Regions from separate parts of the Paenibacillus sp. FSL L8-0435 genome, predicted to be linked through region 2. Evidence: a T-box and tRNA genes for the amino acid it is inferred to sense, from the RefSeq annotation. Region 2 holds a T-box; the other holds one or more tRNA genes.
What was found. A T-box is a leader RNA that pairs with one kind of tRNA and senses whether it is charged. The one in region 2 lies ahead of tyrS (tyrosine--tRNA ligase), so its partner is inferred to be a tRNA-Tyr.
Positions count from the first base shown of each region.

Region 1 (9,819 bases), 3.0 Mb from region 2:
CCCTGTAGTTGAAAGTCTGTTCCCTCCGAGACGGATCCCGAGTAGTGCGGGGCACGTGAAACCCCGTATGAATCCGGCAGGACCATCTGCCAAGGCTAAATACTTCCTAGCGACCGATAGTGAAGCAGTACCGTGAGGGAAAGGTGAAAAGCACCCCGGAAGGGGAGTGAAATAGAACCTGAAACCGTGTGCTTACAAAAAGTCAGAGCCCGTTTTAGGGGTGATGGCGTGCCTTTTGTAGAATGAACCGGCGAGTTACGTTCCCGTGCAAGGTTAAGGTGAAGAGCCGGAGCCGCAGCGAAAGCGAGTCTGAATAGGGCGATGTAGTACGTGGACGTAGACCCGAAACCGGGTGATCTACCCCTGTCCAGGGTGAAGGTGCGGTAACACGCACTGGAGGCCCGAACCCACGCATGTTGAAAAATGCGGGGATGAGGTGGGGGTAGCGGAGAAATTCCAATCGAACTCGGAGATAGCTGGTTCTCCCCGAAATAGCTTTAGGGCTAGCCTCGGAAAACAGAGTCGTGGAGGTAGAGCACTGATTGGGTGCGGGGCCCGCAAGGGTTACCAAGCTCAGTCAAACTCCGAATGCCATAGACTTACTTCCGGGAGTCAGACAGTGAGTGCTAAGATCCATTGTCAAAAGGGAAACAGCCCAGACCATCAGCTAAGGTCCCCAAGTGTGTGTTAAGTGGGAAAGGATGTGGAGTTGCACAGACAACCAGGATGTTGGCTTAGAAGCAGCCACCATTGAAAGAGTGCGTAATAGCTCACTGGTCGAGTGACTCTGCGCCGAAAATGTAACGGGGCTAAACACACCACCGAAGCTATGGCTTGATGCTTTGCATCAGGGGTAGGGGAGCGTTGTATAAGGGTTGAAGGTGTACCGTAAGGAGCGCTGGACATTATACAAGTGAGAATGCCGGTATGAGTAACGAAAAGATCAGTGAGAATCTGATCCGCCGAAAGCCTAAGGGTTCCTGAGGAAGGCTCGTCCGCTCAGGGTAAGTCGGGACCTAAGGCGAGGCCGAAAGGCGTAGTCGAAGGACAACAGGTCGAAATTCCTGTACCACCGTAAGCCGTTATGAGCAATGGGGGGACGCAGTAGGGTAGTGACGCGGACTGATGGATGTCCGTCTAAGCAGTGAGGCTGATGTGTAGGCAAATCCGCACATTGTAAGGCTGAGCTGTGATGGGGAGCGAAAATTATAGTAGCGAAGGTCATGATCTCACACTGCCAAGAAAAGCCTCTAGCCAGGTGATGGTGCCCGTACCGCAAACCGACACAGGTAGGCGAGAAGAGTATTCTAAGGCGCGCGGAAGAACTCTCGTTAAGGAACTCGGCAAAATGACCCCGTAACTTCGGGAGAAGGGGTGCCCCGGTAGTGTGAATAGCACGAGGGGGCCGCAGTGAAAAGGCCCAAGCGACTGTTTAGCAAAAACACAGGTCTGTGCGAAGCCGTAAGGCGAAGTATACGGGCTGACGCCTGCCCGGTGCTGGAAGGTTAAGGGGAGTGGTTAGGGAGTAATCCCGAAGCTGTGAACCGAAGCCCCAGTAAACGGCGGCCGTAACTATAACGGTCCTAAGGTAGCGAAATTCCTTGTCAGGTAAATTCTGACCCGCACGAATGGCGTAACGACTTGGGCGCTGTCTCAACGAGAGATCCGGTGAAATTTTAATACCTGTGAAGATGCAGGTTACCCGCGACAAGACGGAAAGACCCCATGGAGCTTTACTGCAGCTTGATATTGAATTTGGGTACGATCTGTACAGGATAGGTGGGAGCCTTTGAAGCATGAGCGCCAGCTTGTGTGGAGGCAACGTTGGGATACCACCCTGATCGTATCTAGGTTCTAACCTGGTACCGTAATCCGGTGCGGGGACAGTGTCAGGTGGGCAGTTTGACTGGGGCGGTCGCCTCCTAAAGAGTAACGGAGGCGCCCAAAGGTTCCCTCAGAATGGTTGGAAATCATTCGAAGAGTGCAAAGGCATAAGGGAGCTTGACTGCGAGACCTACAAGTCGAGCAGGGACGAAAGTCGGGCTTAGTGATCCGGTGGTACCGCATGGAAGGGCCATCGCTCAACGGATAAAAGCTACCCTGGGGATAACAGGCTTATCTCCCCCAAGAGTCCACATCGACGGGGAGGTTTGGCACCTCGATGTCGGCTCATCGCATCCTGGGGCTGAAGTAGGTCCCAAGGGTTGGGCTGTTCGCCCATTAAAGCGGTACGCGAGCTGGGTTCAGAACGTCGTGAGACAGTTCGGTCCCTATCTGTCGTGGGCGTAGGAAATTTGAGAGGAGCTGTCCTTAGTACGAGAGGACCGGGATGGACGTACCGCTGGTGTACCAGTTGTTCCGCCAGGAGCACCGCTGGGTAGCTATGTACGGACGGGATAAACGCTGAAAGCATCTAAGCGTGAAGCCCCCCTCAAGATGAGATTTCCCAGTATGTAAGACCCCTTGAAGACGACGAGGTAGATAGGCTGGGGGTGGAAGTGCAGCAATGCATGGAGCTGACCAGTACTAATCGGTCGAGGGCTTATCCAATAGCAAGTTGTAATTCGCGTGTTTCGTTTCGAATCTAGTTTTCAGGGAGCAATCCTTGAATGATGTTGATGATTGTTATTCGGAGAGATACCCAAGTGGCTATAAGGGGACCCTCTGCTAAGGGGTTAGACTGCGTAAGCGGTGCGAGGGTTCGAATCCCTCTCTCTCCGCCATCTTTACCTAAAGGTGGACAAGCAATCAAGACATAATTAATATGGCGGTGTAGCTCAGCTGGCTAGAGCGTACGGTTCATACCCGTAAGGTCGGGGGTTCGATCCCCTCCGCCGCTACCATATTACCCAGGAGGCTTAGCTCAGCTGGGAGAGCATCTGCCTTACAAGCAGAGGGTCGGGGGTTCGATCCCCTCAGCCTCCACCATATACGCCGGTGTAGCTCAACTGGTAGAGCAACTGACTTGTAATCAGTAGGTTGGGGGTTCAAGTCCTCTCGCCGGCACCATTAATGCCTGGAACCGTGGTGTAGTTGGCCTAACATGCCTGCCTGTCACGCAGGAGATCGCGGGTTCGAATCCCGTCGGTTCCGCCATTAATCCTAAAAATTAAATATGGCTCGGTAGCTCAGTCGGTAGAGCAGAGGACTGAAAATCCTCGTGTCGGCGGTTCGATTCCGTCCCGAGCCACCTTTAATCCCTGGAGGATTAGCGAAGTGGCCAAACGCATCAGACTGTAAATCTGCTCCCGTACGGGTTCGGTGGTTCGAATCCATCATCCTCCACCAGTTTTATGAGTCATTAGCTCAGTTGGTAGAGCACCTGACTTTTAATCAGGGTGTCGAAGGTTCGAGCCCTTCATGACTCATCTTTAAGAAAAGAGTGATTAATCATTAATTTGATTAGTCGCTCTTTTTTGTTATGTGATTTTAACTCAATATGGATTTTTATTAATACTCGGCAAGATATGATAAACTAGTAGAAAACATGCAGAGTGGTGACGTTCATTATATGAAGCTCATACCTGATCTAAAACAGCAAATTGAAGTCATTATTGGCACAACTTTGGACGAATATGAAATTACAATAGAAGAATGGATGCAATCCGTGGAAAATCTGATTGGTCATCATGAGAATTCAGAGACTTTTGGTGATGATGAAGGTGAGAGTCAGGAGTTATCTGATCAATCTGCATCTCCAAGTTCATCCGATGTGATCAGTTTGAATACGGGAGAGCGTATATTTTTTAAGGTTCGGATGAATAAGAAAGAAGAGACCGTCGTGTGTTGGGGATGCGCTGCAAGATCTATTACCTTGGAAACACGGCAATTGATCGAGCTTGTAATCCGTACTAACACGGCTCTACCCGATGAGGTACAACCTGTTGTATATGAGAATGATAGGGAGCAGTATTTGACTGAATTGGGTCTCTGGCTTAAAGAGCAGGTTGAACAACCTACCGAAAAGGAAGCTGAAGCTGTTCCTGATCGCTTTGTAGTGGCAGCAGAGTTGAATACGGAGAAGATTCTCTTCTTGCTGCAAGGAGATACACCGGATGCCCATCGTTTACGATCCAAGGAGCTCAACAAGTTGCTTGAGAGTTACTTTGGCGAGGAGATTGTCTTGATTCCTTTGGGGGAGCAAGAGTGGATTTTCATGGGTGATAAAGAAATTGTTACAGAAGAAGCCGAGGAAGATACAACGGAGGCCAAAAAGGACTCACTGAACGCTTTTTGTCTGGGGTTGCATGAATTGGTTGCCAGTGAGTGGGCTGGGGTGTTCCATCTGTCTGCATCTCTGCCATGCATTCCTGCGCAACAACTTGTATCGGTCACAACTCTTCTTAGAGAGAGTGTTCACTTAGGGAGAGCATTCCATGTTACGCAGCATATTCATCTCCCATGGGATCTTCACCTGGAGAGGTTGGTAGCGAGCATTCCAGATGATCAACGTATACGTTTTATAAAGGAAACTGGCAAAGACACGGTTATCTTCAATGACAGTGAGACACTTGCTACGCTGGAGACTTTTTTTAGCCTGGACTGTAATGTCAGCGAGACAGCGAAACGACTTTTCATTCATCGTAATACGTTGGTATACCGTCTGGACAAGATCAAACAGGAGATTGGCTATGATGTGAGGCACTTCGAAAGTGCCGTTCTAGTGCAGTTTTTACTACTAATGTACAAAGTGACGAAAAAGCATTGATATTTTTGTGCAGTTTGCGAATAGTCAAACCTCACGTAGATAGGGTATTATAAAAATACAAATTGTATTCGATTACAAAATGATCTCTGAGGAGGCAACAATCATGGCTGGAGTACGTTTAGAGCATATTTTCAAAAAATACCCGGGTTCTGATAAAGCAACTGTAGTTGACATTAACCTGGACATTAAAGATAAAGAATTTCTGGTACTGGTAGGTCCGTCCGGTTGTGGTAAATCAACAACACTTCGTATGATCGCAGGCCTTGAGGAAATTTCTGAAGGTAAACTCTATATCGGTGACCGTGTCGTTAATGATGTTGCACCTAAAGACCGCGATATCGCGATGGTATTCCAATCCTATGCCTTGTATCCGCATATGAGCGTATATCAAAACATGGCGTTTGGTTTGAAATTGCGTAAGGTTAAAAAAGATGAGATCGACAAACGTGTACGTGAAGCAGCTAAAATCCTGGATATCGAGCATTTGCTTGAGCGTAAACCTAAGGCACTGTCCGGTGGTCAACGTCAACGTGTCGCTTTGGGACGTGCGATTGTCCGTGATCCACAAGTGTTCTTGATGGATGAGCCTCTCTCCAACTTGGATGCCAAACTGCGTGGTCAAATGCGTGCAGAGATCACTAAACTTGCGAAACGTTTGGAAACAACCGTTATCTACGTAACGCATGACCAGATCGAAGCTATGACGATGGGTGATCGGATCGTTGTTATGAAGGATGGTATCATCCAACAAGCAGCTTCTCCGGAAGAGTTGTATAACCTGCCGGCTAACCTGTTCGTAGCTGGTTTCATCGGTTCCCCGACAATGAACTTTATCTCGGGTAAACTCGCTGAGCAAGGTACTAGCATGCATTTCATAGCTCCTGGTGTGGATGTTGAAATCCCGCAAGGTAAAGCACAAGTGTTGAAATCTAGAGGATACATTGGCAAAGAAGTGATTCTGGGTGTTCGTCCAGAAGACATTCACGAAGAGCCAGTATTCCTGGAAGCATCCCCGAACTCTGTATTCTCTACACACGTAGATGTTACAGAGAACCTGGGTCACGAAATGCTCCTCTACTTGAGCGGTGTTGGTAATGATACAACGATCGCACGTGTAGACGGACGTTCTAACACTCGTGATGGTTCTACAGTTAAAATGGCCATCGACATGAACAAAGTTCATATCTTTGACAAAGAGACTGAAGTGAACGTACTTCTTCAAGACAAATAATACTGGGATTCCTCGGTGACGATGGAACCTGACAGTTAACGCAATTATACATTGTAATGAGAGCCCCTTCCGTTATTGCTGGAAGGGGCTTTTTTAAGATTAATGAATTTATAAGTTTCGGCAGAGTTGAAGGATTAATAATCGTAAGAAAAACACCCCTTAAACTACGAATGTAGTATCCCAGAAGGTGCTTCGATCAGAAGACTTTTCTTACTAATGGTTGTCGGAGGCTGCGATTGCATTCATCCCGGAATTCATTTAAGATTATTTGAAGGTCTGTCTTCATTTATTTGAGAGAATCGACTGTTGGAAGGGTATGCATTCTGTACCCCATGATGTGAATGCGCTAATAATGGAAATAACTGATACACGATCTGATGTACATAGAGGGACAGCTAATGCTGAAAGGAAGAGACAAATGGCGAAAAAAGTGAAAGTATCTGAACTCGTGCAGCAATTTCAGTTGGAGGTTGTTTCTGGATCTCACGGATTGAAAAGAGTCATTACGGTAGATGACCTGAACCGTCCTGGTCTGGAAATGGCCGGTTATTTTGAATATCATCCACAAGAACGGGTACAGCTGCTTGGAAGAACGGAGTTAGCTTTCTTTGCAATGTTACCTGAGCAAGAGCGGCGCGATCGTATGCAACGTCTTTGTACGGAAGAGACGCCTTGTATCGTTGTCACGCGTGGACTGGAAGTTCCGCAAGAGCTGATTGATATTAGTGAAGAGCAGAATCTGGCTGTACTTCGCAGCAATATGGCAACAACGATTCTATCCAGCCGGATTACCGGTTTCCTGGAGAAGAAACTGGCGCCAACAGCAACCATTCACGGTGTACTTTGTGATGTCTATGGCGTAGGTATGCTGATTACAGGTAGTAGCGGTATTGGTAAGAGTGAAACAGCGCTTGAACTGGTGAAACGTGGACACCGACTGATTGCCGATGATGCGGTAGAGATCCGCCAAACGTCAGATTTTCAACTGCATGGTACAGCACCTGAATTGATCCGCCACTTACTCGAAATTCGAGGTGTCGGTATTATCAACGTCATGACATTGTTCGGAGCTGGTGCGGTTCGGAATAATAAACGGATTACCTTGGTTGTACGTCTGGAAGCATGGCAGCAAGATAAACAATATGATCGTCTGGGTCTGGATGAAGAGACTACACGTATCATTGATACGGATGTGCCTCTGGTTACGATCCCTGTTCGTCCGGGACGGAACTTGGCGGTTATTATTGAAGTGGCAGGTATGAACTATCGTCTGAAACAGATGGGCCTCAATGCTGCACTGCAGTTTACAAACAAGCTGACAGCAACCATCTCGGAAGATATGGAAGATATGGATTAAGAAACATTTTATACAAGGAAATGAAGATAAATGGTTGACATGTACTGCTTCTCTTAAGGCGCAGGGCATGCCAACCATTCGTCATGCGTACGATTGTTGAATAAATAGGAGTGTGAATGAATGGATACATTATTACTGTTGAACCCGATTGCGTTCTCTATTGGAGCGTTAAAGGTTCACTGGTACGGGCTTATTCTTGGTGCCGCGGCACTTATAGGACTGCTGCTCGTGATCCGAGAGGGCAAACGATACAATATTCCACAGGAAGTGTTCATGGACATGGTCCTGCTGGGTGTGCCTTCTGCCATCATTGGTGCCCGCATCTACTATGTCGCATTTAAATGGGAAGATTATAGGGATAATTTTTGGGATGTCTTTAAGATATGGAATGGTGGTATAGCCATCTATGGTGCCCTTATTGGTGCAATCATCTGTGCAGTTATTTTCTTCCGTCGTAAAGGGTATAACTTCTGGCGTATGGCCGATATCTGTGCGCCTGGACTGCTCGTTGGACAGTTGATCGGACGTTGGGGGAACTTTGTGAATCAGGAAGCCTACGGCGGTCCTGTAGAAGAATCATTTTTGAGAGACAAGCTTCATCTGCCGGACTTTATTGTGAATCAAATGAACGTAGAGGGCGTATTCCACCACCCTGCATTTTTGTATGAATCGATGTGGAGTCTCGTTGGTCTGGTCTTGCTGCTGGTTCTGCGTCGTCAGAAGTTTCTGCGTTCAGGTGAACTGTTCATGTCTTATTTCATCTGGTACTCTATCGGTCGCTTCTTCATTGAAGCTTTACGTACAGACAGTTTGGGCTTTCAGGCCCCGCAGTGGGTTGCTTCATTAGTGAACGGGCTGTGGTCTCCAATGACTGCAATGGGCTTTGAACAAGGATATCTTGATCCTGCTTACGGTAACGTAAGAATCTCGCAACTGCTCGCGATTGGCATCATTATTGTTGCTGTTATATTCATTGTGGTGAGAAGAGTGACAGGTAAAGCAGATGTTCGTTATAGTGATCCGATTGTATCGTCCAAAGTTACCTCAGATGATATGGAGCATACGGGAACAGTTGCTGGCAAAGAGAACAAGATAACACCTCCAGCCAAAGATGAATCCAAGCAAGTTGATGATAAAAAGGAGTAATGCAACATGATTGACACGGTATTGTTTGATCTGGACGGAACGATTATTGATACCAATGAGTTGATTATCAGCTCATTCCAGCATGTCATGGGGGGATGGGAGCATTCAGCTCCATGGACACGGGAACAGATCATTCCACATATGGGTGGCACACTGGAGCAGCAAATGCGCACTTTCTCTGGCCAGGAGGAAGTCTCCGAGTACGTGAAAGGTTACCGTGCTTATAATGATATCCATCATGAAGCGATGGTTAGACCTTTTCCACATGTTATTGAGGTAGTAGAGGCGCTGCATCAGGCCGGCATTGTGATGGGTGTGGTCACAACCAAAATTCGCCCATCCACATTAAAGGTGCTAGAACGTTTTGATCTACTGAAATATATGAAGACAATTGTAACAGTGACCGATGTAACGAATCCAAAGCCGCACGCTGAACCTGTACTGAAAGCGATGACGGAACTGGGTGCAGATCCTGCTAAAACGCTGATGGTAGGTGACAGTCCAGTGGATATCCAATCGGCACAAAATGCGGGCGCTCTTTCGGCGGGGGTTGCATGGTCCCTTAAAGGGGAAACAATCCTGAACGGATATGGACCCGACCATATGTTGCATGACATGAGAGACTTGTTGAAACTCATCCGTATTGAAACGGGACGTTCATGAGAAAAGTAACCCGCTATCCGGTAGAGGACCAGAATGCACTTTGGCATATCTACAAGACAGTGAGTCCGTGGAAGGGCGTTCGTAATTTTATCTGGATCCAGTTGTCACGCTATTGTCCGATCCTATCGGTGAAGAACTGGATTTACCGCCGAATGCTCGGCATGAAAGTGGGAAAACACACGGCCTTTGGCCTGATGGTGATGGTCGATGTGTTTTTTCCGGAGAAAATAACGGTCGGCGAAAACTCGGTCATCGGTTACAACACAACGATTCTCGCTCATGAGTATCTCATTAAGGAGTACAGGCTCGGTGAGGTGATTATCGGGGAAAATGTACTGATTGGTGCCAATACGACGATTCTGCCCGGGGTGACTATAGGGGACGGAGCCGTTGTGGCTGCTGGAGCTGTCGTACATAAGGATGTTGCACCAGGAGCTTTTGTTGGAGGCAATCCACTACGTGATTTATCCCGCGCGGCAGCTTCTACGGAAGAAACGGTCTTTAACACGGATGATTCTTCTCAGGGTAGTGTGCATTGAGTCAATAAAGTAATGAGTCAATAAAGTAAGTAAGGAATGAAGATGGGTTGAAGTAAAAAGCTGCTTATGGCAGCTTTTTTCGTATATAAATACCGATTGGTAGGCGTAACGGTGTGTATATAAAACGATATGTCGTTCCATGGGCAATCAAGCTTTGGTATTGTTGACGGTAGTG
Region 1 is NZ_CP150185.1:144,322-154,140, forward strand. It holds rRNA gene NST33_RS00705 (23S ribosomal RNA) at 1-2,550, shown strand, start outside; tRNA gene NST33_RS00710 (tRNA-Ser) at 2,632-2,723, shown strand; tRNA gene NST33_RS00715 (tRNA-Met) at 2,767-2,843, shown strand; tRNA gene NST33_RS00720 (tRNA-Val) at 2,853-2,928, shown strand; tRNA gene NST33_RS00725 (tRNA-Thr) at 2,934-3,009, shown strand; tRNA gene NST33_RS00730 (tRNA-Asp) at 3,019-3,096, shown strand; tRNA gene NST33_RS00735 (tRNA-Phe) at 3,118-3,190, shown strand; tRNA gene NST33_RS00740 (tRNA-Tyr) at 3,203-3,288, shown strand; tRNA gene NST33_RS00745 (tRNA-Lys) at 3,296-3,368, shown strand; gene NST33_RS00750 (helix-turn-helix domain-containing protein) at 3,488-4,708, shown strand; gene ugpC (sn-glycerol-3-phosphate ABC transporter ATP-binding protein UgpC) at 4,812-5,939, shown strand; gene hprK (HPr(Ser) kinase/phosphatase) at 6,358-7,296, shown strand; gene lgt (prolipoprotein diacylglyceryl transferase) at 7,417-8,442, shown strand; gene ppaX (pyrophosphatase PpaX) at 8,449-9,105, shown strand; gene NST33_RS00775 (DapH/DapD/GlmU-related protein) at 9,102-9,644, shown strand.
Region 1: it has a tRNA-Tyr gene. The T-box ahead of tyrS (tyrosine--tRNA ligase) is inferred to sense a tRNA for this amino acid. The anticodon was not compared.

Region 2 (9,819 bases):
GTGTGGAAACAGGCGGTTCAGCATCCGAATAATCTCGCAGCAATTGATCCAGTAGTAAGAGTAACAATTCTTCTTTGCAGAAATCCGATTGCTCCTCTAGAATCATCTGATGCAGCTCGTGCAGGGAACCCACAAGTTCACTTTGGTAGAGAACGGGGGATGTAAACCGTGGCAAGTAAGCTTGTCCAGTAATCTCTCTCGCATACTCTCGCATAACCTCAGGCTGGACATTGATACAGCGATAATCGAGGGTTCTTCCATCCACCTGTTCGCAGGCATGAGGATCATGTGGATTAAAAACAATCATGTCTCCGCTATTCAGAATGTATTCTTCGTTGTTGCAGACGAGGTGTCGCTTGCCTTGTTCAATGAATCCAATGACGTAATAGTCATGAAAATGATTGGGAAACTTCTGCATAATGCCTTCAAATTGATAAGCTTCTAGCTGTAAGTCGGTATCAAATACTACAGTCCGGACTTCCCGTGTCATGATGCACCTTCTTTCTGGTAAGTTAAGATCATTATAGGTTGCAAAGAAGGAATTTTCTTGAACGATATTGCTATTGCTCGAAGTGTTTGAACGGACAGATATCTCTAAAAACAAAATACCCGCAATCCCGGAAGGAAAGCGAGCCCTTTGCTAAGTATAGTTGATTCATGAGTTCAAGCCTATATATATGGGAGAAAAAATGTCTTGAACAATTAGTAATTGTTCTTAGTGTAACGTAGCGAGTGCTTCAGGTGTAAAAGCCTGTATCTCGGATACACGTCCTTCGCGTATTTTGGCAGCCCATGCCGGATCACCAAGGAGTGCACGTCCCACAGCTACCAGATCAAATTCCTGTTGCTCATATCGCTTCATGAGTTCGCCCATACCTGGATGTGTTGCTTTATCTGCTCCTGCTTCAGACTCATCTGGCATACCCACAGAACCAACGGTAATTGTGGTTTGGCCACTCAGTTTTCTTACCCAACCTGCAAATCCAAGATTAGATCCTTCGAACTCGGGCTCCCAGAAGCGTCGTGTCGAGCAGTGGAAGATATCTACACCTGCGTCAACCAACAAGCTGAGGAATTGTCCCAGTTGTTCGGGTGTGTCGAACAGTCTGGCTTGATAATCATTCATCTTCCATTGGGAGATCCGCATCGCAATAGGGAAATCAGGACCTACCGCAGCCCGAACTGCCATTACAAGTTCAACCGCGAATTGAGTTCGTTTCTGAAGGTCACCACCATAGCGGTCCGTTCTCCTATTCGTTGTTTTCCAGAAAAACTGATCGATTAGAAAACCATGTGCACCGTGAAGTTCAATTCCGTCAAAACCAATACTTTGCGCATTGGCTGCTGCATCTGCATAAGCTTGAATCACAGTTGCGATCTCCGCCTCCGTCATTGGCTCACCTACTTGAGTACCTTCCATATCAACTCCCGATGGACTCAGTGAGGCAGCTTCCGGGTGTGGGTTAGATCCTGAAGGACGAACGATTCCCATGTGTAAAATCTGCGGAAAAATCTTGCCGCCCGCTTCATGGACATGTTCGACCACTTCAGCCCAGCCTTGAAGAGCTGCTTCTCCATACATATGAGGGATTCTAGGCTCACTTGATGCAGATGGATGCTCAATGGTCGCACCTTCGGTAATAATGAGTCCAACACCATGCTCGGCACGCCGACGATAATATGCAGCTACATCGGGGCCCGGGATACCATCCGGGGAGAAGGCACGAGCCATGGGGGACATGACGATGCGCGAGGACAGGGTTAACTTTGAAACGGTGTATGGTTGAAACAGAAACTCCGTAGAAATAACGTTATGTTGTTGATCACTCAAACTAAGCACCTCCATTATGTTGCACCTTCAAGCGGGTACGAGTGCAATCTTAACAAGGTCTATAGGCATGCTCAACCAACAATCGGAGCATTTTGTTGCTTAAGCGAAAGACACTGATTATTGTATGGTGTCTGTACACTTACTTTCACTTGTTGAACAAATAACACTTATCTATAATGAAGGAGTCTAGCCAAATATTTTGTGTACAAAGGAGGATTGGGGCATGTCTGGTGTATTGTCTCCAAACTCGAATGATCCGCGTGTAATCCGCACGCGTCAATTAATTCTTGATGCGTTTTTAAACCAATTGAATCTTAAAAATTTCAACAGCATTACGATTCAAAACATTACGGAACAAGCCACAATTAACAGGGCTACATTCTACGCCCATTTTCAGGATAAATATGCATTGCTTGAAGCCTTGTTATCGGATGCTTTTATGGAATATGTAACGAAAAGGGTAGACCCGGATGCCCGGTTATCAGCCGAAACCATACAGCAGCTTATATTTTCATTATGTGATTATCACGTCTCAAGTAATGGATGCATCAAAAAATATGAGACAGTTGCGCCAATTATTGAAGAAAACATCAAGACACAGCTGGAGCAATTCCTTCTTGAATTAATGAGCAAAGTAGCGGGAGATGTAGATCCCAAAACACTGAAAATTACTGCAACCATGCTGAGCTGGTCGATCTATGGGATGACATATCGATGGAATATTGAAGGAGGGCAGGAATCCCCGGCTGAATTAGCCAACAGAGTCGTACCCTATATGATGGGCGGATTGGAATTGTTGAATTAACTTCATTTAACGAAATTGCATGACTATTCGAATGGACAGGGGAGGAATAACAAGATGTTTGAACATTTGGTTGTTTTTAAATTTAACGATAAAACCACGTTAGCCAAACAGCAGGAATTGGTGGATCAATTACTCGCGTTACAGGAACAAATCCCGGGGATTGTCGGGCTGACCGCAGGAATTAATGCAACGGAAGAAACGGACCGTATTCAAGGTTACACGATTGGATTGAGAGTGACGTTTGAAGATCAGGAGGCATTGCGCGCTTATGGTCCACATCCTGCTCATCAGGCATTTGTAGCTTCCCTCGATGGTTGGGTGGAAGATGTAATTGTAGTTGATTATGCTATTTAAAGGCGCGAAATCAGAGGTTTAACGAATATAGGAGTTGAGGATCCCCATGTGTTTAATTTTATTTGCTTATAACATGCATCCAAAGTATCCGCTTATATTGGGATCAAATAGGGATGAATTCTATCACAGACCTACGGCTCAAGCACACTATTGGGAAGACCATCCTCATATATTGGCTGGCCGGGATTTGTCGAAAATGGGAACCTGGATGGGCGTAACCAAAGGTGGGCGTCTGGCTGCTGTTACGAATTATCGTGATCCAAATGAAGATATACATGCCAAGGGCTCAAGAGGAGATCTGGTTGCTGATTTTTTAAAGGGAACGTCCACACCTGAGCAATATATACAACACGCGGAGAGAAGTCGCAATGATTATCCTGGCTACAATTTGTTAGTAGGTGATCCTGACGACCTCTATTATTATTCTAATGTGGGTAATGTTGTGATGAAGTTGAAACCTGGAATATACGGGATTAGTAATCACTTGATTAATACAGATTGGCCCAAGGTGAAACGTGGGAAAGAAGGACTGGAGAAAATCATCCAAGGGGAGGACGAAGCAACCCTGACAGAACAAATATTAGGTTTGCTGCAAATGGCAGACCCTTCAGTGGATGAGCTTTTACCCCATACAAGTGTTCCATTGGAATGGGAACGTTTGCTTTCTCCCATCTTTGTTAGAAGTGAGAAATTCGACTATGGGACCAGAGCTTCATCCGTTGTTCTGATGAACAGAGAAGAAGTGTTTTTTACGGAGAGGGTTCACCAGAACGGAGAGGTAATGGAGCAACGTTTTAACATCAAGCCTCTTAACACGACAAGCTGAGAATATGAAAGAAATGATGTTCTGACATTATGCATTAACATGAATTTACATGAATCACTGAAGTTATATCCAAAGTTCATGTTTCATTGCTTCTGAGTGTAAAGAATTATTTAAATTTTCCACGTCAACTAATATAACACGATATAAACGGTCTGAGAGTACCTTTTGTATAACACGCCCAATTTTAGTTGGACTCTTTATCTCTTATCACAATTCTATGTTATGAATCATGGAACTTCCCTGAATAGTTTATATAATGTGAATCAACATAACATGATTTTGCAGCGGTTCTGTTGATTCTAATTTCAGGGGGGCAACTTGGGAATGAAAGAAACCAAAAAGATGAGAGTTTTTTCACTGGGTATTCAGCACGTACTCGCGATGTATGCGGGAGCAATTCTGGTGCCTTTGCTTGTGGGCAGAGCATTAAATCTGACTGCAGAGCAGTTGGCGTATCTGGTATCCATTGATCTGTTAACGTGTGGGATTGCAACATGGCTTCAGGCTCGAAAAGGGAAGTACTTGGGTATTGGTTTACCAGCGGTGCTCGGAAGTTCTTTTGTAGCGGTGACACCGATGATTGCGATTGGATCGCAGTACGGAATTCCCGCCATTTATGGGTCTATCATCGCAGCCGGGTTATTTATCGTCATCTTTGCCGTATTTTTTAGCAAAATCGTCAAATTGTTTCCGCCAGTTGTGATCGGTACAGTGGTAACCATTATCGGTCTTGCGCTAATCCCAACCGGCATTAAAAACATGGCGGGTGGAGCAAACAGCGAGAATTTCGGAAGTTTGGACAATTTGGCGCTTTCATTTGGTGTATTACTGTTCATTCTAATCCTGAATCGATATGCTCGTGGTTTTGTTAAATCCCTGGCTGTTCTCCTTGGTATTATTGTGGGAACCCTCATCGCAGCTATCATGGGAAAAGTGAATTTTGCCTCTGTACAGGAAGCCTCCTGGTTCCATTTGCCTCAACCCTTTTACTTTGGATGGCCTACCTTCGAAATCGGCCCAATCATTACAATGATTATTGTAGGTACGGTGGTTATCATCGAATCAACAGGTGTATTTATGGCTTTGAGCAAAATCTGTGATCAACCAATCAACGAAAAAGATCTGGCACGGGGATATCGCGCAGAAGGTCTCGCGTTTGTTCTAGGTGGCATATTCAATGCCTTTCCATACAATACATTTGCTCAGAATGTCGGTTTGGTTCAGCTCTCCAAGGTGAAAACGACCAATGTGGTGGTTGCAGCCGGAGGTATTCTAATCTTTCTGGGACTCATTCCGAAGGTAGCTGCTTTTGCAACCATTATTCCAAGTGCTGTCCTCGGAGGAGCGACTGTTGTCCTGTTTGGAATGGTCGTCTCATCCGGGATCAAAATGCTACAAAACGTCGACTTTGGCAAACAATCCAATCTATTGATCGTGGCTTGCTCCGTTTCACTTGGGCTCGGCGTTACTGCTGTACCCGACCTGTTTGCCCAGCTTCCTCAAAGTATTCGGATTATTGTTAGCGATGGTATTATCACGGGAAGCCTGTCAGCGATCCTGCTTAATGTCTTCTTTAACCTTGCTTTGAAAAAAGAGAGCTTGCCAGTACAGCCTGTACAGGCTCAAGAAGCACACACGTAATCTTTGTAATAACAGATGTGTCATCTGGTAGTAAGAGGAATAGATCCAAGAGGGTTTTCTGGGAAGTGGAGTGAAAGACACTGATTCCACTTGGCAAAGAAATCTCTTGGATTTTTTTGTGCTTACGATTCATGAGGAATGCAAAAGGCATGCAAATATGCTAAAGTTTCATCAAGAACATTTTAGATGTTCGTTTAAGTCAACAACATCTTACATTGAATTTCCATGCGACTACATAAATGAGCATTGGTTCACAAGGCTACAATATAACCAAGGGATATCCCTGGGGTACAGAAAAGGAGTTGTGATCACCATGCAACAAGAAACATTGAACAAAGGGTGGAACTTGGAGAATAGTTATGCGAAGTTACCGCAACCCTTTTTTACAAGTCAGGGCGCAGTGCCTGTTGAATCACCAAAGCTGATCATTTTCAATCGACTGCTTGCATCCAGCCTAGGACTGGATGTGGAGTCTCTTGACAGTGATGAAGGAGCGCAAATTTTTGCAGGTAATTCGATTCCGGAAGGAGCCGAGCCTTTGGCTCAGGCCTATGCAGGACATCAATTTGGCAATTTTAACATGCTTGGAGATGGACGTGCTTTGCTGCTGGGTGAACAGATTACGCCACAGGGCGAGCGAGTGGATATCCAGCTCAAAGGATCAGGAAGAACACCCTACTCCCGTGGGGGAGATGGACGTGCTGCTGTAGGGCCCATGTTGCGTGAGTATATTATTAGTGAAGCGATGTATGCACTGGGTATTCCAACGACACGCAGTCTGGCGGTGGTATCAACAGGAGAAAACATTATCCGTGAAACAGAGCGGCCGGGTGCCATTTTAACCCGGGTGGCTTCCAGTCATATCCGGGTAGCAACCTTCCAGTATGCAGCCAGATGGGGATCTATCGACGATCTTCGGGCGTTGGCTGATTATACGTTGCATCGACATTTTCCTGATGTTGCCCAAGCTGAGAATCGCTATCTTTTGCTCCTTCAGGAAGTAATTAAACGGCAGGCGGCACTCATTGCCCAATGGCAGCGTGTTGGTTTCATTCATGGCGTGATGAACACGGATAACATGGCGATCAGTGGTGAGACCATCGATTATGGTCCGTGCGCCTTTATGGATGCTTACAATCCTTCAACCGTATTTAGCTCCATTGACAGGCAAGGTCGCTATGCTTATGGTAATCAACCGTATATTGCGGGGTGGAATTTGGCTCGTTTTGCCGAGACGCTTCTGCCGTTGCTGCATGAAGATGAAGAACAGGCCGTGCAACTCGCTCAGGATGCTATCGCACAATTTTCTGAATTGTACCATCATCATTGGCTCAAGGGAATGCGTGCCAAACTGGGCTTGTTGGATGAAGAGGCCGAAGATGAAGCGTTGATCAAGGAGCTTCTTGAACTCATGGAGAAGCATAGTGCAGATTACACCAATACGTTCCTGGCATTGACCTTTGATAGGTTGGAAGGGACAGCTTTGTTTGGCACGCCAGAATTTGCTGAATGGAATGAGCGGTGGCAAGCAAGATTGGACAGACAGCAAAGGGAGAAGGAAGTCTCTCGGGAGTTGATGAGAACGAACAATCCAGCCGTCATTCCCCGCAATCATCGGGTTGAGGAAGCCCTTGAGCAAGCGGAGAACCACGGAGATCTTAGCGTGATGCAGAAGCTTTTGGCAGTTCTTTCAGATCCGTTTGCGCACTCACCTGAGCAGGCTGAATATGCCGAACTACCTGCACAATGCAATACTTCGTATCAGACTTTTTGTGGGACCTGATTGAACAGTATGGAATGAAGAGGCTGCCTTGGGCAGCTTTTTCATTTTTTCATTCTGTCATCGACGTTACTTTATAGAGGCAGGTGCATTCATGTCCAACATGTTAAGCAAAGAACAATTGGCAGACATCCTTTTACAGCTTTTAGAGCGTACATCGTTCCCTAGGGAACAGATGCAGAACTATGTTAACCGCTTGTTTGAGAGCTTTAAATGGGATGGGGTGCCTTATGTAGAGGCTGAAGAAGATGCGTATATCGTTCGAATATACGAACGTGGTCTCGTTTCATTGGAGAAACGGGTGAAACAGCCGGATGGAGTCATCTATTGGTTGCTGGAAGATATTATTTTCACCGCGACGCATGTAGGGTTGTTGGAAAGACATGGCGTGGATAATAAAGAGACGCATTTGAACTACACAAATGAAGTGATGAAGGACCTGAACAGGGGTGTTCTGGAAGCCTTCCAGCAGATCGGTGATCCGTATTTACATTGGCATCAGACGGGTAAACGACAGGAGTTAGAGAGCATGCATAAAGAAAAGTGAGGTGTGTTACATGAGCGAGCAAGATATTAATGATGTATGGTATGACTTTGCTGTGTTATTTGTCGAAAAAAAGAATGAATCTGAACAGGGCTTGGCATCGTTGACTTCGAACGAGCAGGACATTGCAGCTTTATGGCTGTTAGAGGCGGATGTCTTTAATGGCGGTTTTATACAGTTTTTCTGCAACTGGGGGGAAGAGGTATACCGTTACGCGTTGCGGGCATTACATATCATTGGTGCGACTCAAGTCGTGGAGATTATAACGTCAGCATATGGCTGCATTGAGCACTTGAAAGAGGATGAAAGGCTTACTGAACTATGGGATATACCTAAATTCCTGACAAAGGAACAAGAGCAGCAGTTAGATGCGTTAGATCTGCAGTTTTGGAACAATGAGGATCAGGTCGCGGAGAAAGCGTATGGTTATTATCACGGAAAATTGAACATGATGATTATATAATCTGGTTTCAACTGTGCATCCGTGGTTCAGTTCAAAGATTGTATACTTGGTCTTGCAATGACTGAAACGTTCGGCTATACTTGCTATAAATTGAATACATGAATCACGTTGATAGAGCGCAGTAGCGGCTTTGTCCCTGTTACAGAAAGTCAGGGGTTGATGGAACCTGATACATACAAGGGCTGCGAATTACACTCTGGAGTACTTGGGTAATGCCAAGCGGATGGGCAAACGATATATTGCCAAAAGTGGTATGGATAACGTGTTAAGCTCACGTGTTGTCCATGCAATTTGGGTGGTACCACGGTTATGATAATCGTCCCTGTGTCTAATGAAGACAAGGAGGCGATTTTTTTGTGTCCAAAAAAGCCGTTCCAGCGTGTAATTTCGTATTTTAACGTAGATCATGACTGAATCTTGAGGATAGAAAAGGGGTTATACACATGAATATTATTGATGAACTACAGTGGCGTGACGCCATTAACCAGCAGACAGATGCAGAGGGACTGCGTGAGTTGACCGAAACCAAATCAATCTCATTGTACTGCGGCGTTGACCCTACGGGGGACAGCATGCATATCGGACATCTCATTCCATTCATGATGCTGAAACGTTTTCAACTGGCAGGACACCGTCCAGTCATTCTGATTGGTGGAGCTACAGGAACGATTGGTGATCCAAGTGGTCGGCAGGCTGAGCGTTCTTTGCAAACGATGGAGCAAGTGCAGGAGAATGTGGATGCACTGACAGCGCAGATGAAGAAGTTGTTCGTAACAGACGGTGATAATCAGGTTCGCATGGTGAACAACTACGATTGGACACACAAAATCAATGTGATTGAATTCTTGCGTGACTACGGCAAAAACTTTAACCTTAACACAATGTTGGCTAAGGATGTGGTTGCGAGCAGATTGGAAGGCGGAATCTCGTTCACCGAGTTTTCCTACCAGATCCTTCAATCACTCGACTACCTGCACCTGTTCCAGAACGAAGATGTACAGCTTCAAATCGGTGGTTCGGATCAATGGGGTAACATCACAAGTGGTCTTGATCTGATTCGTAAAAAAGAAGGATCTGAAGCGAAGGCGTACGGTCTGACCATTCCACTCATGCTCAAATCCGACGGTACCAAATTTGGTAAAACAGCTGGCGGCGCAATCTGGCTTGACCCGAACAAAACAACACCATTTGAGTTCTACCAGTTCTGGGCGAATACAGATGACCGTGATGTCATTAAATACTTGAAATACTTTACTTTCCTCAGCAAAGAACAAATCGAAGCTTTGGCTGAAAAGGTAGAGACAGAGCCGCACAGACGTGAAGCACAGAAAGCACTCGCGGAAGAAATGACAAAATTCGTTCACGGCGAAGAAATGCTCGAACAGGCTAAGCGTATTACAGCGGCGCTGTTCAGTGGTGATATCCGTTCCCTGACAGCAGATGAAATCGAGCAGGGTTTCAAGGAAATGCCAACATTCGAAACGGACGGGGAAGCGAAAAATATCGTCGACTGGCTCGTAGATCTGGGGTTGGAGCCATCCAAACGCCAGGCGCGTGAGGATGTCACTAAAGGCG
Region 2 is NZ_CP150185.1:4,244,220-4,254,038, reverse strand. It holds gene NST33_RS18925 (AraC family transcriptional regulator) at 1-490, opposite strand, end outside; gene NST33_RS18920 (NADH:flavin oxidoreductase) at 716-1,831, opposite strand; gene NST33_RS18915 (TetR/AcrR family transcriptional regulator) at 2,055-2,636, shown strand; gene NST33_RS18910 (Dabb family protein) at 2,691-2,990, shown strand; gene NST33_RS18905 (NRDE family protein) at 3,037-3,816, shown strand; gene NST33_RS18900 (nucleobase:cation symporter-2 family protein) at 4,141-5,457, shown strand; gene NST33_RS18895 (YdiU family protein) at 5,771-7,240, shown strand; gene NST33_RS18890 (Imm63 family immunity protein) at 7,332-7,784, shown strand; gene NST33_RS18885 (DUF4375 domain-containing protein) at 7,795-8,244, shown strand; T-box leader at 8,344-8,571, shown strand; gene tyrS (tyrosine--tRNA ligase) at 8,688-9,819, shown strand, end outside.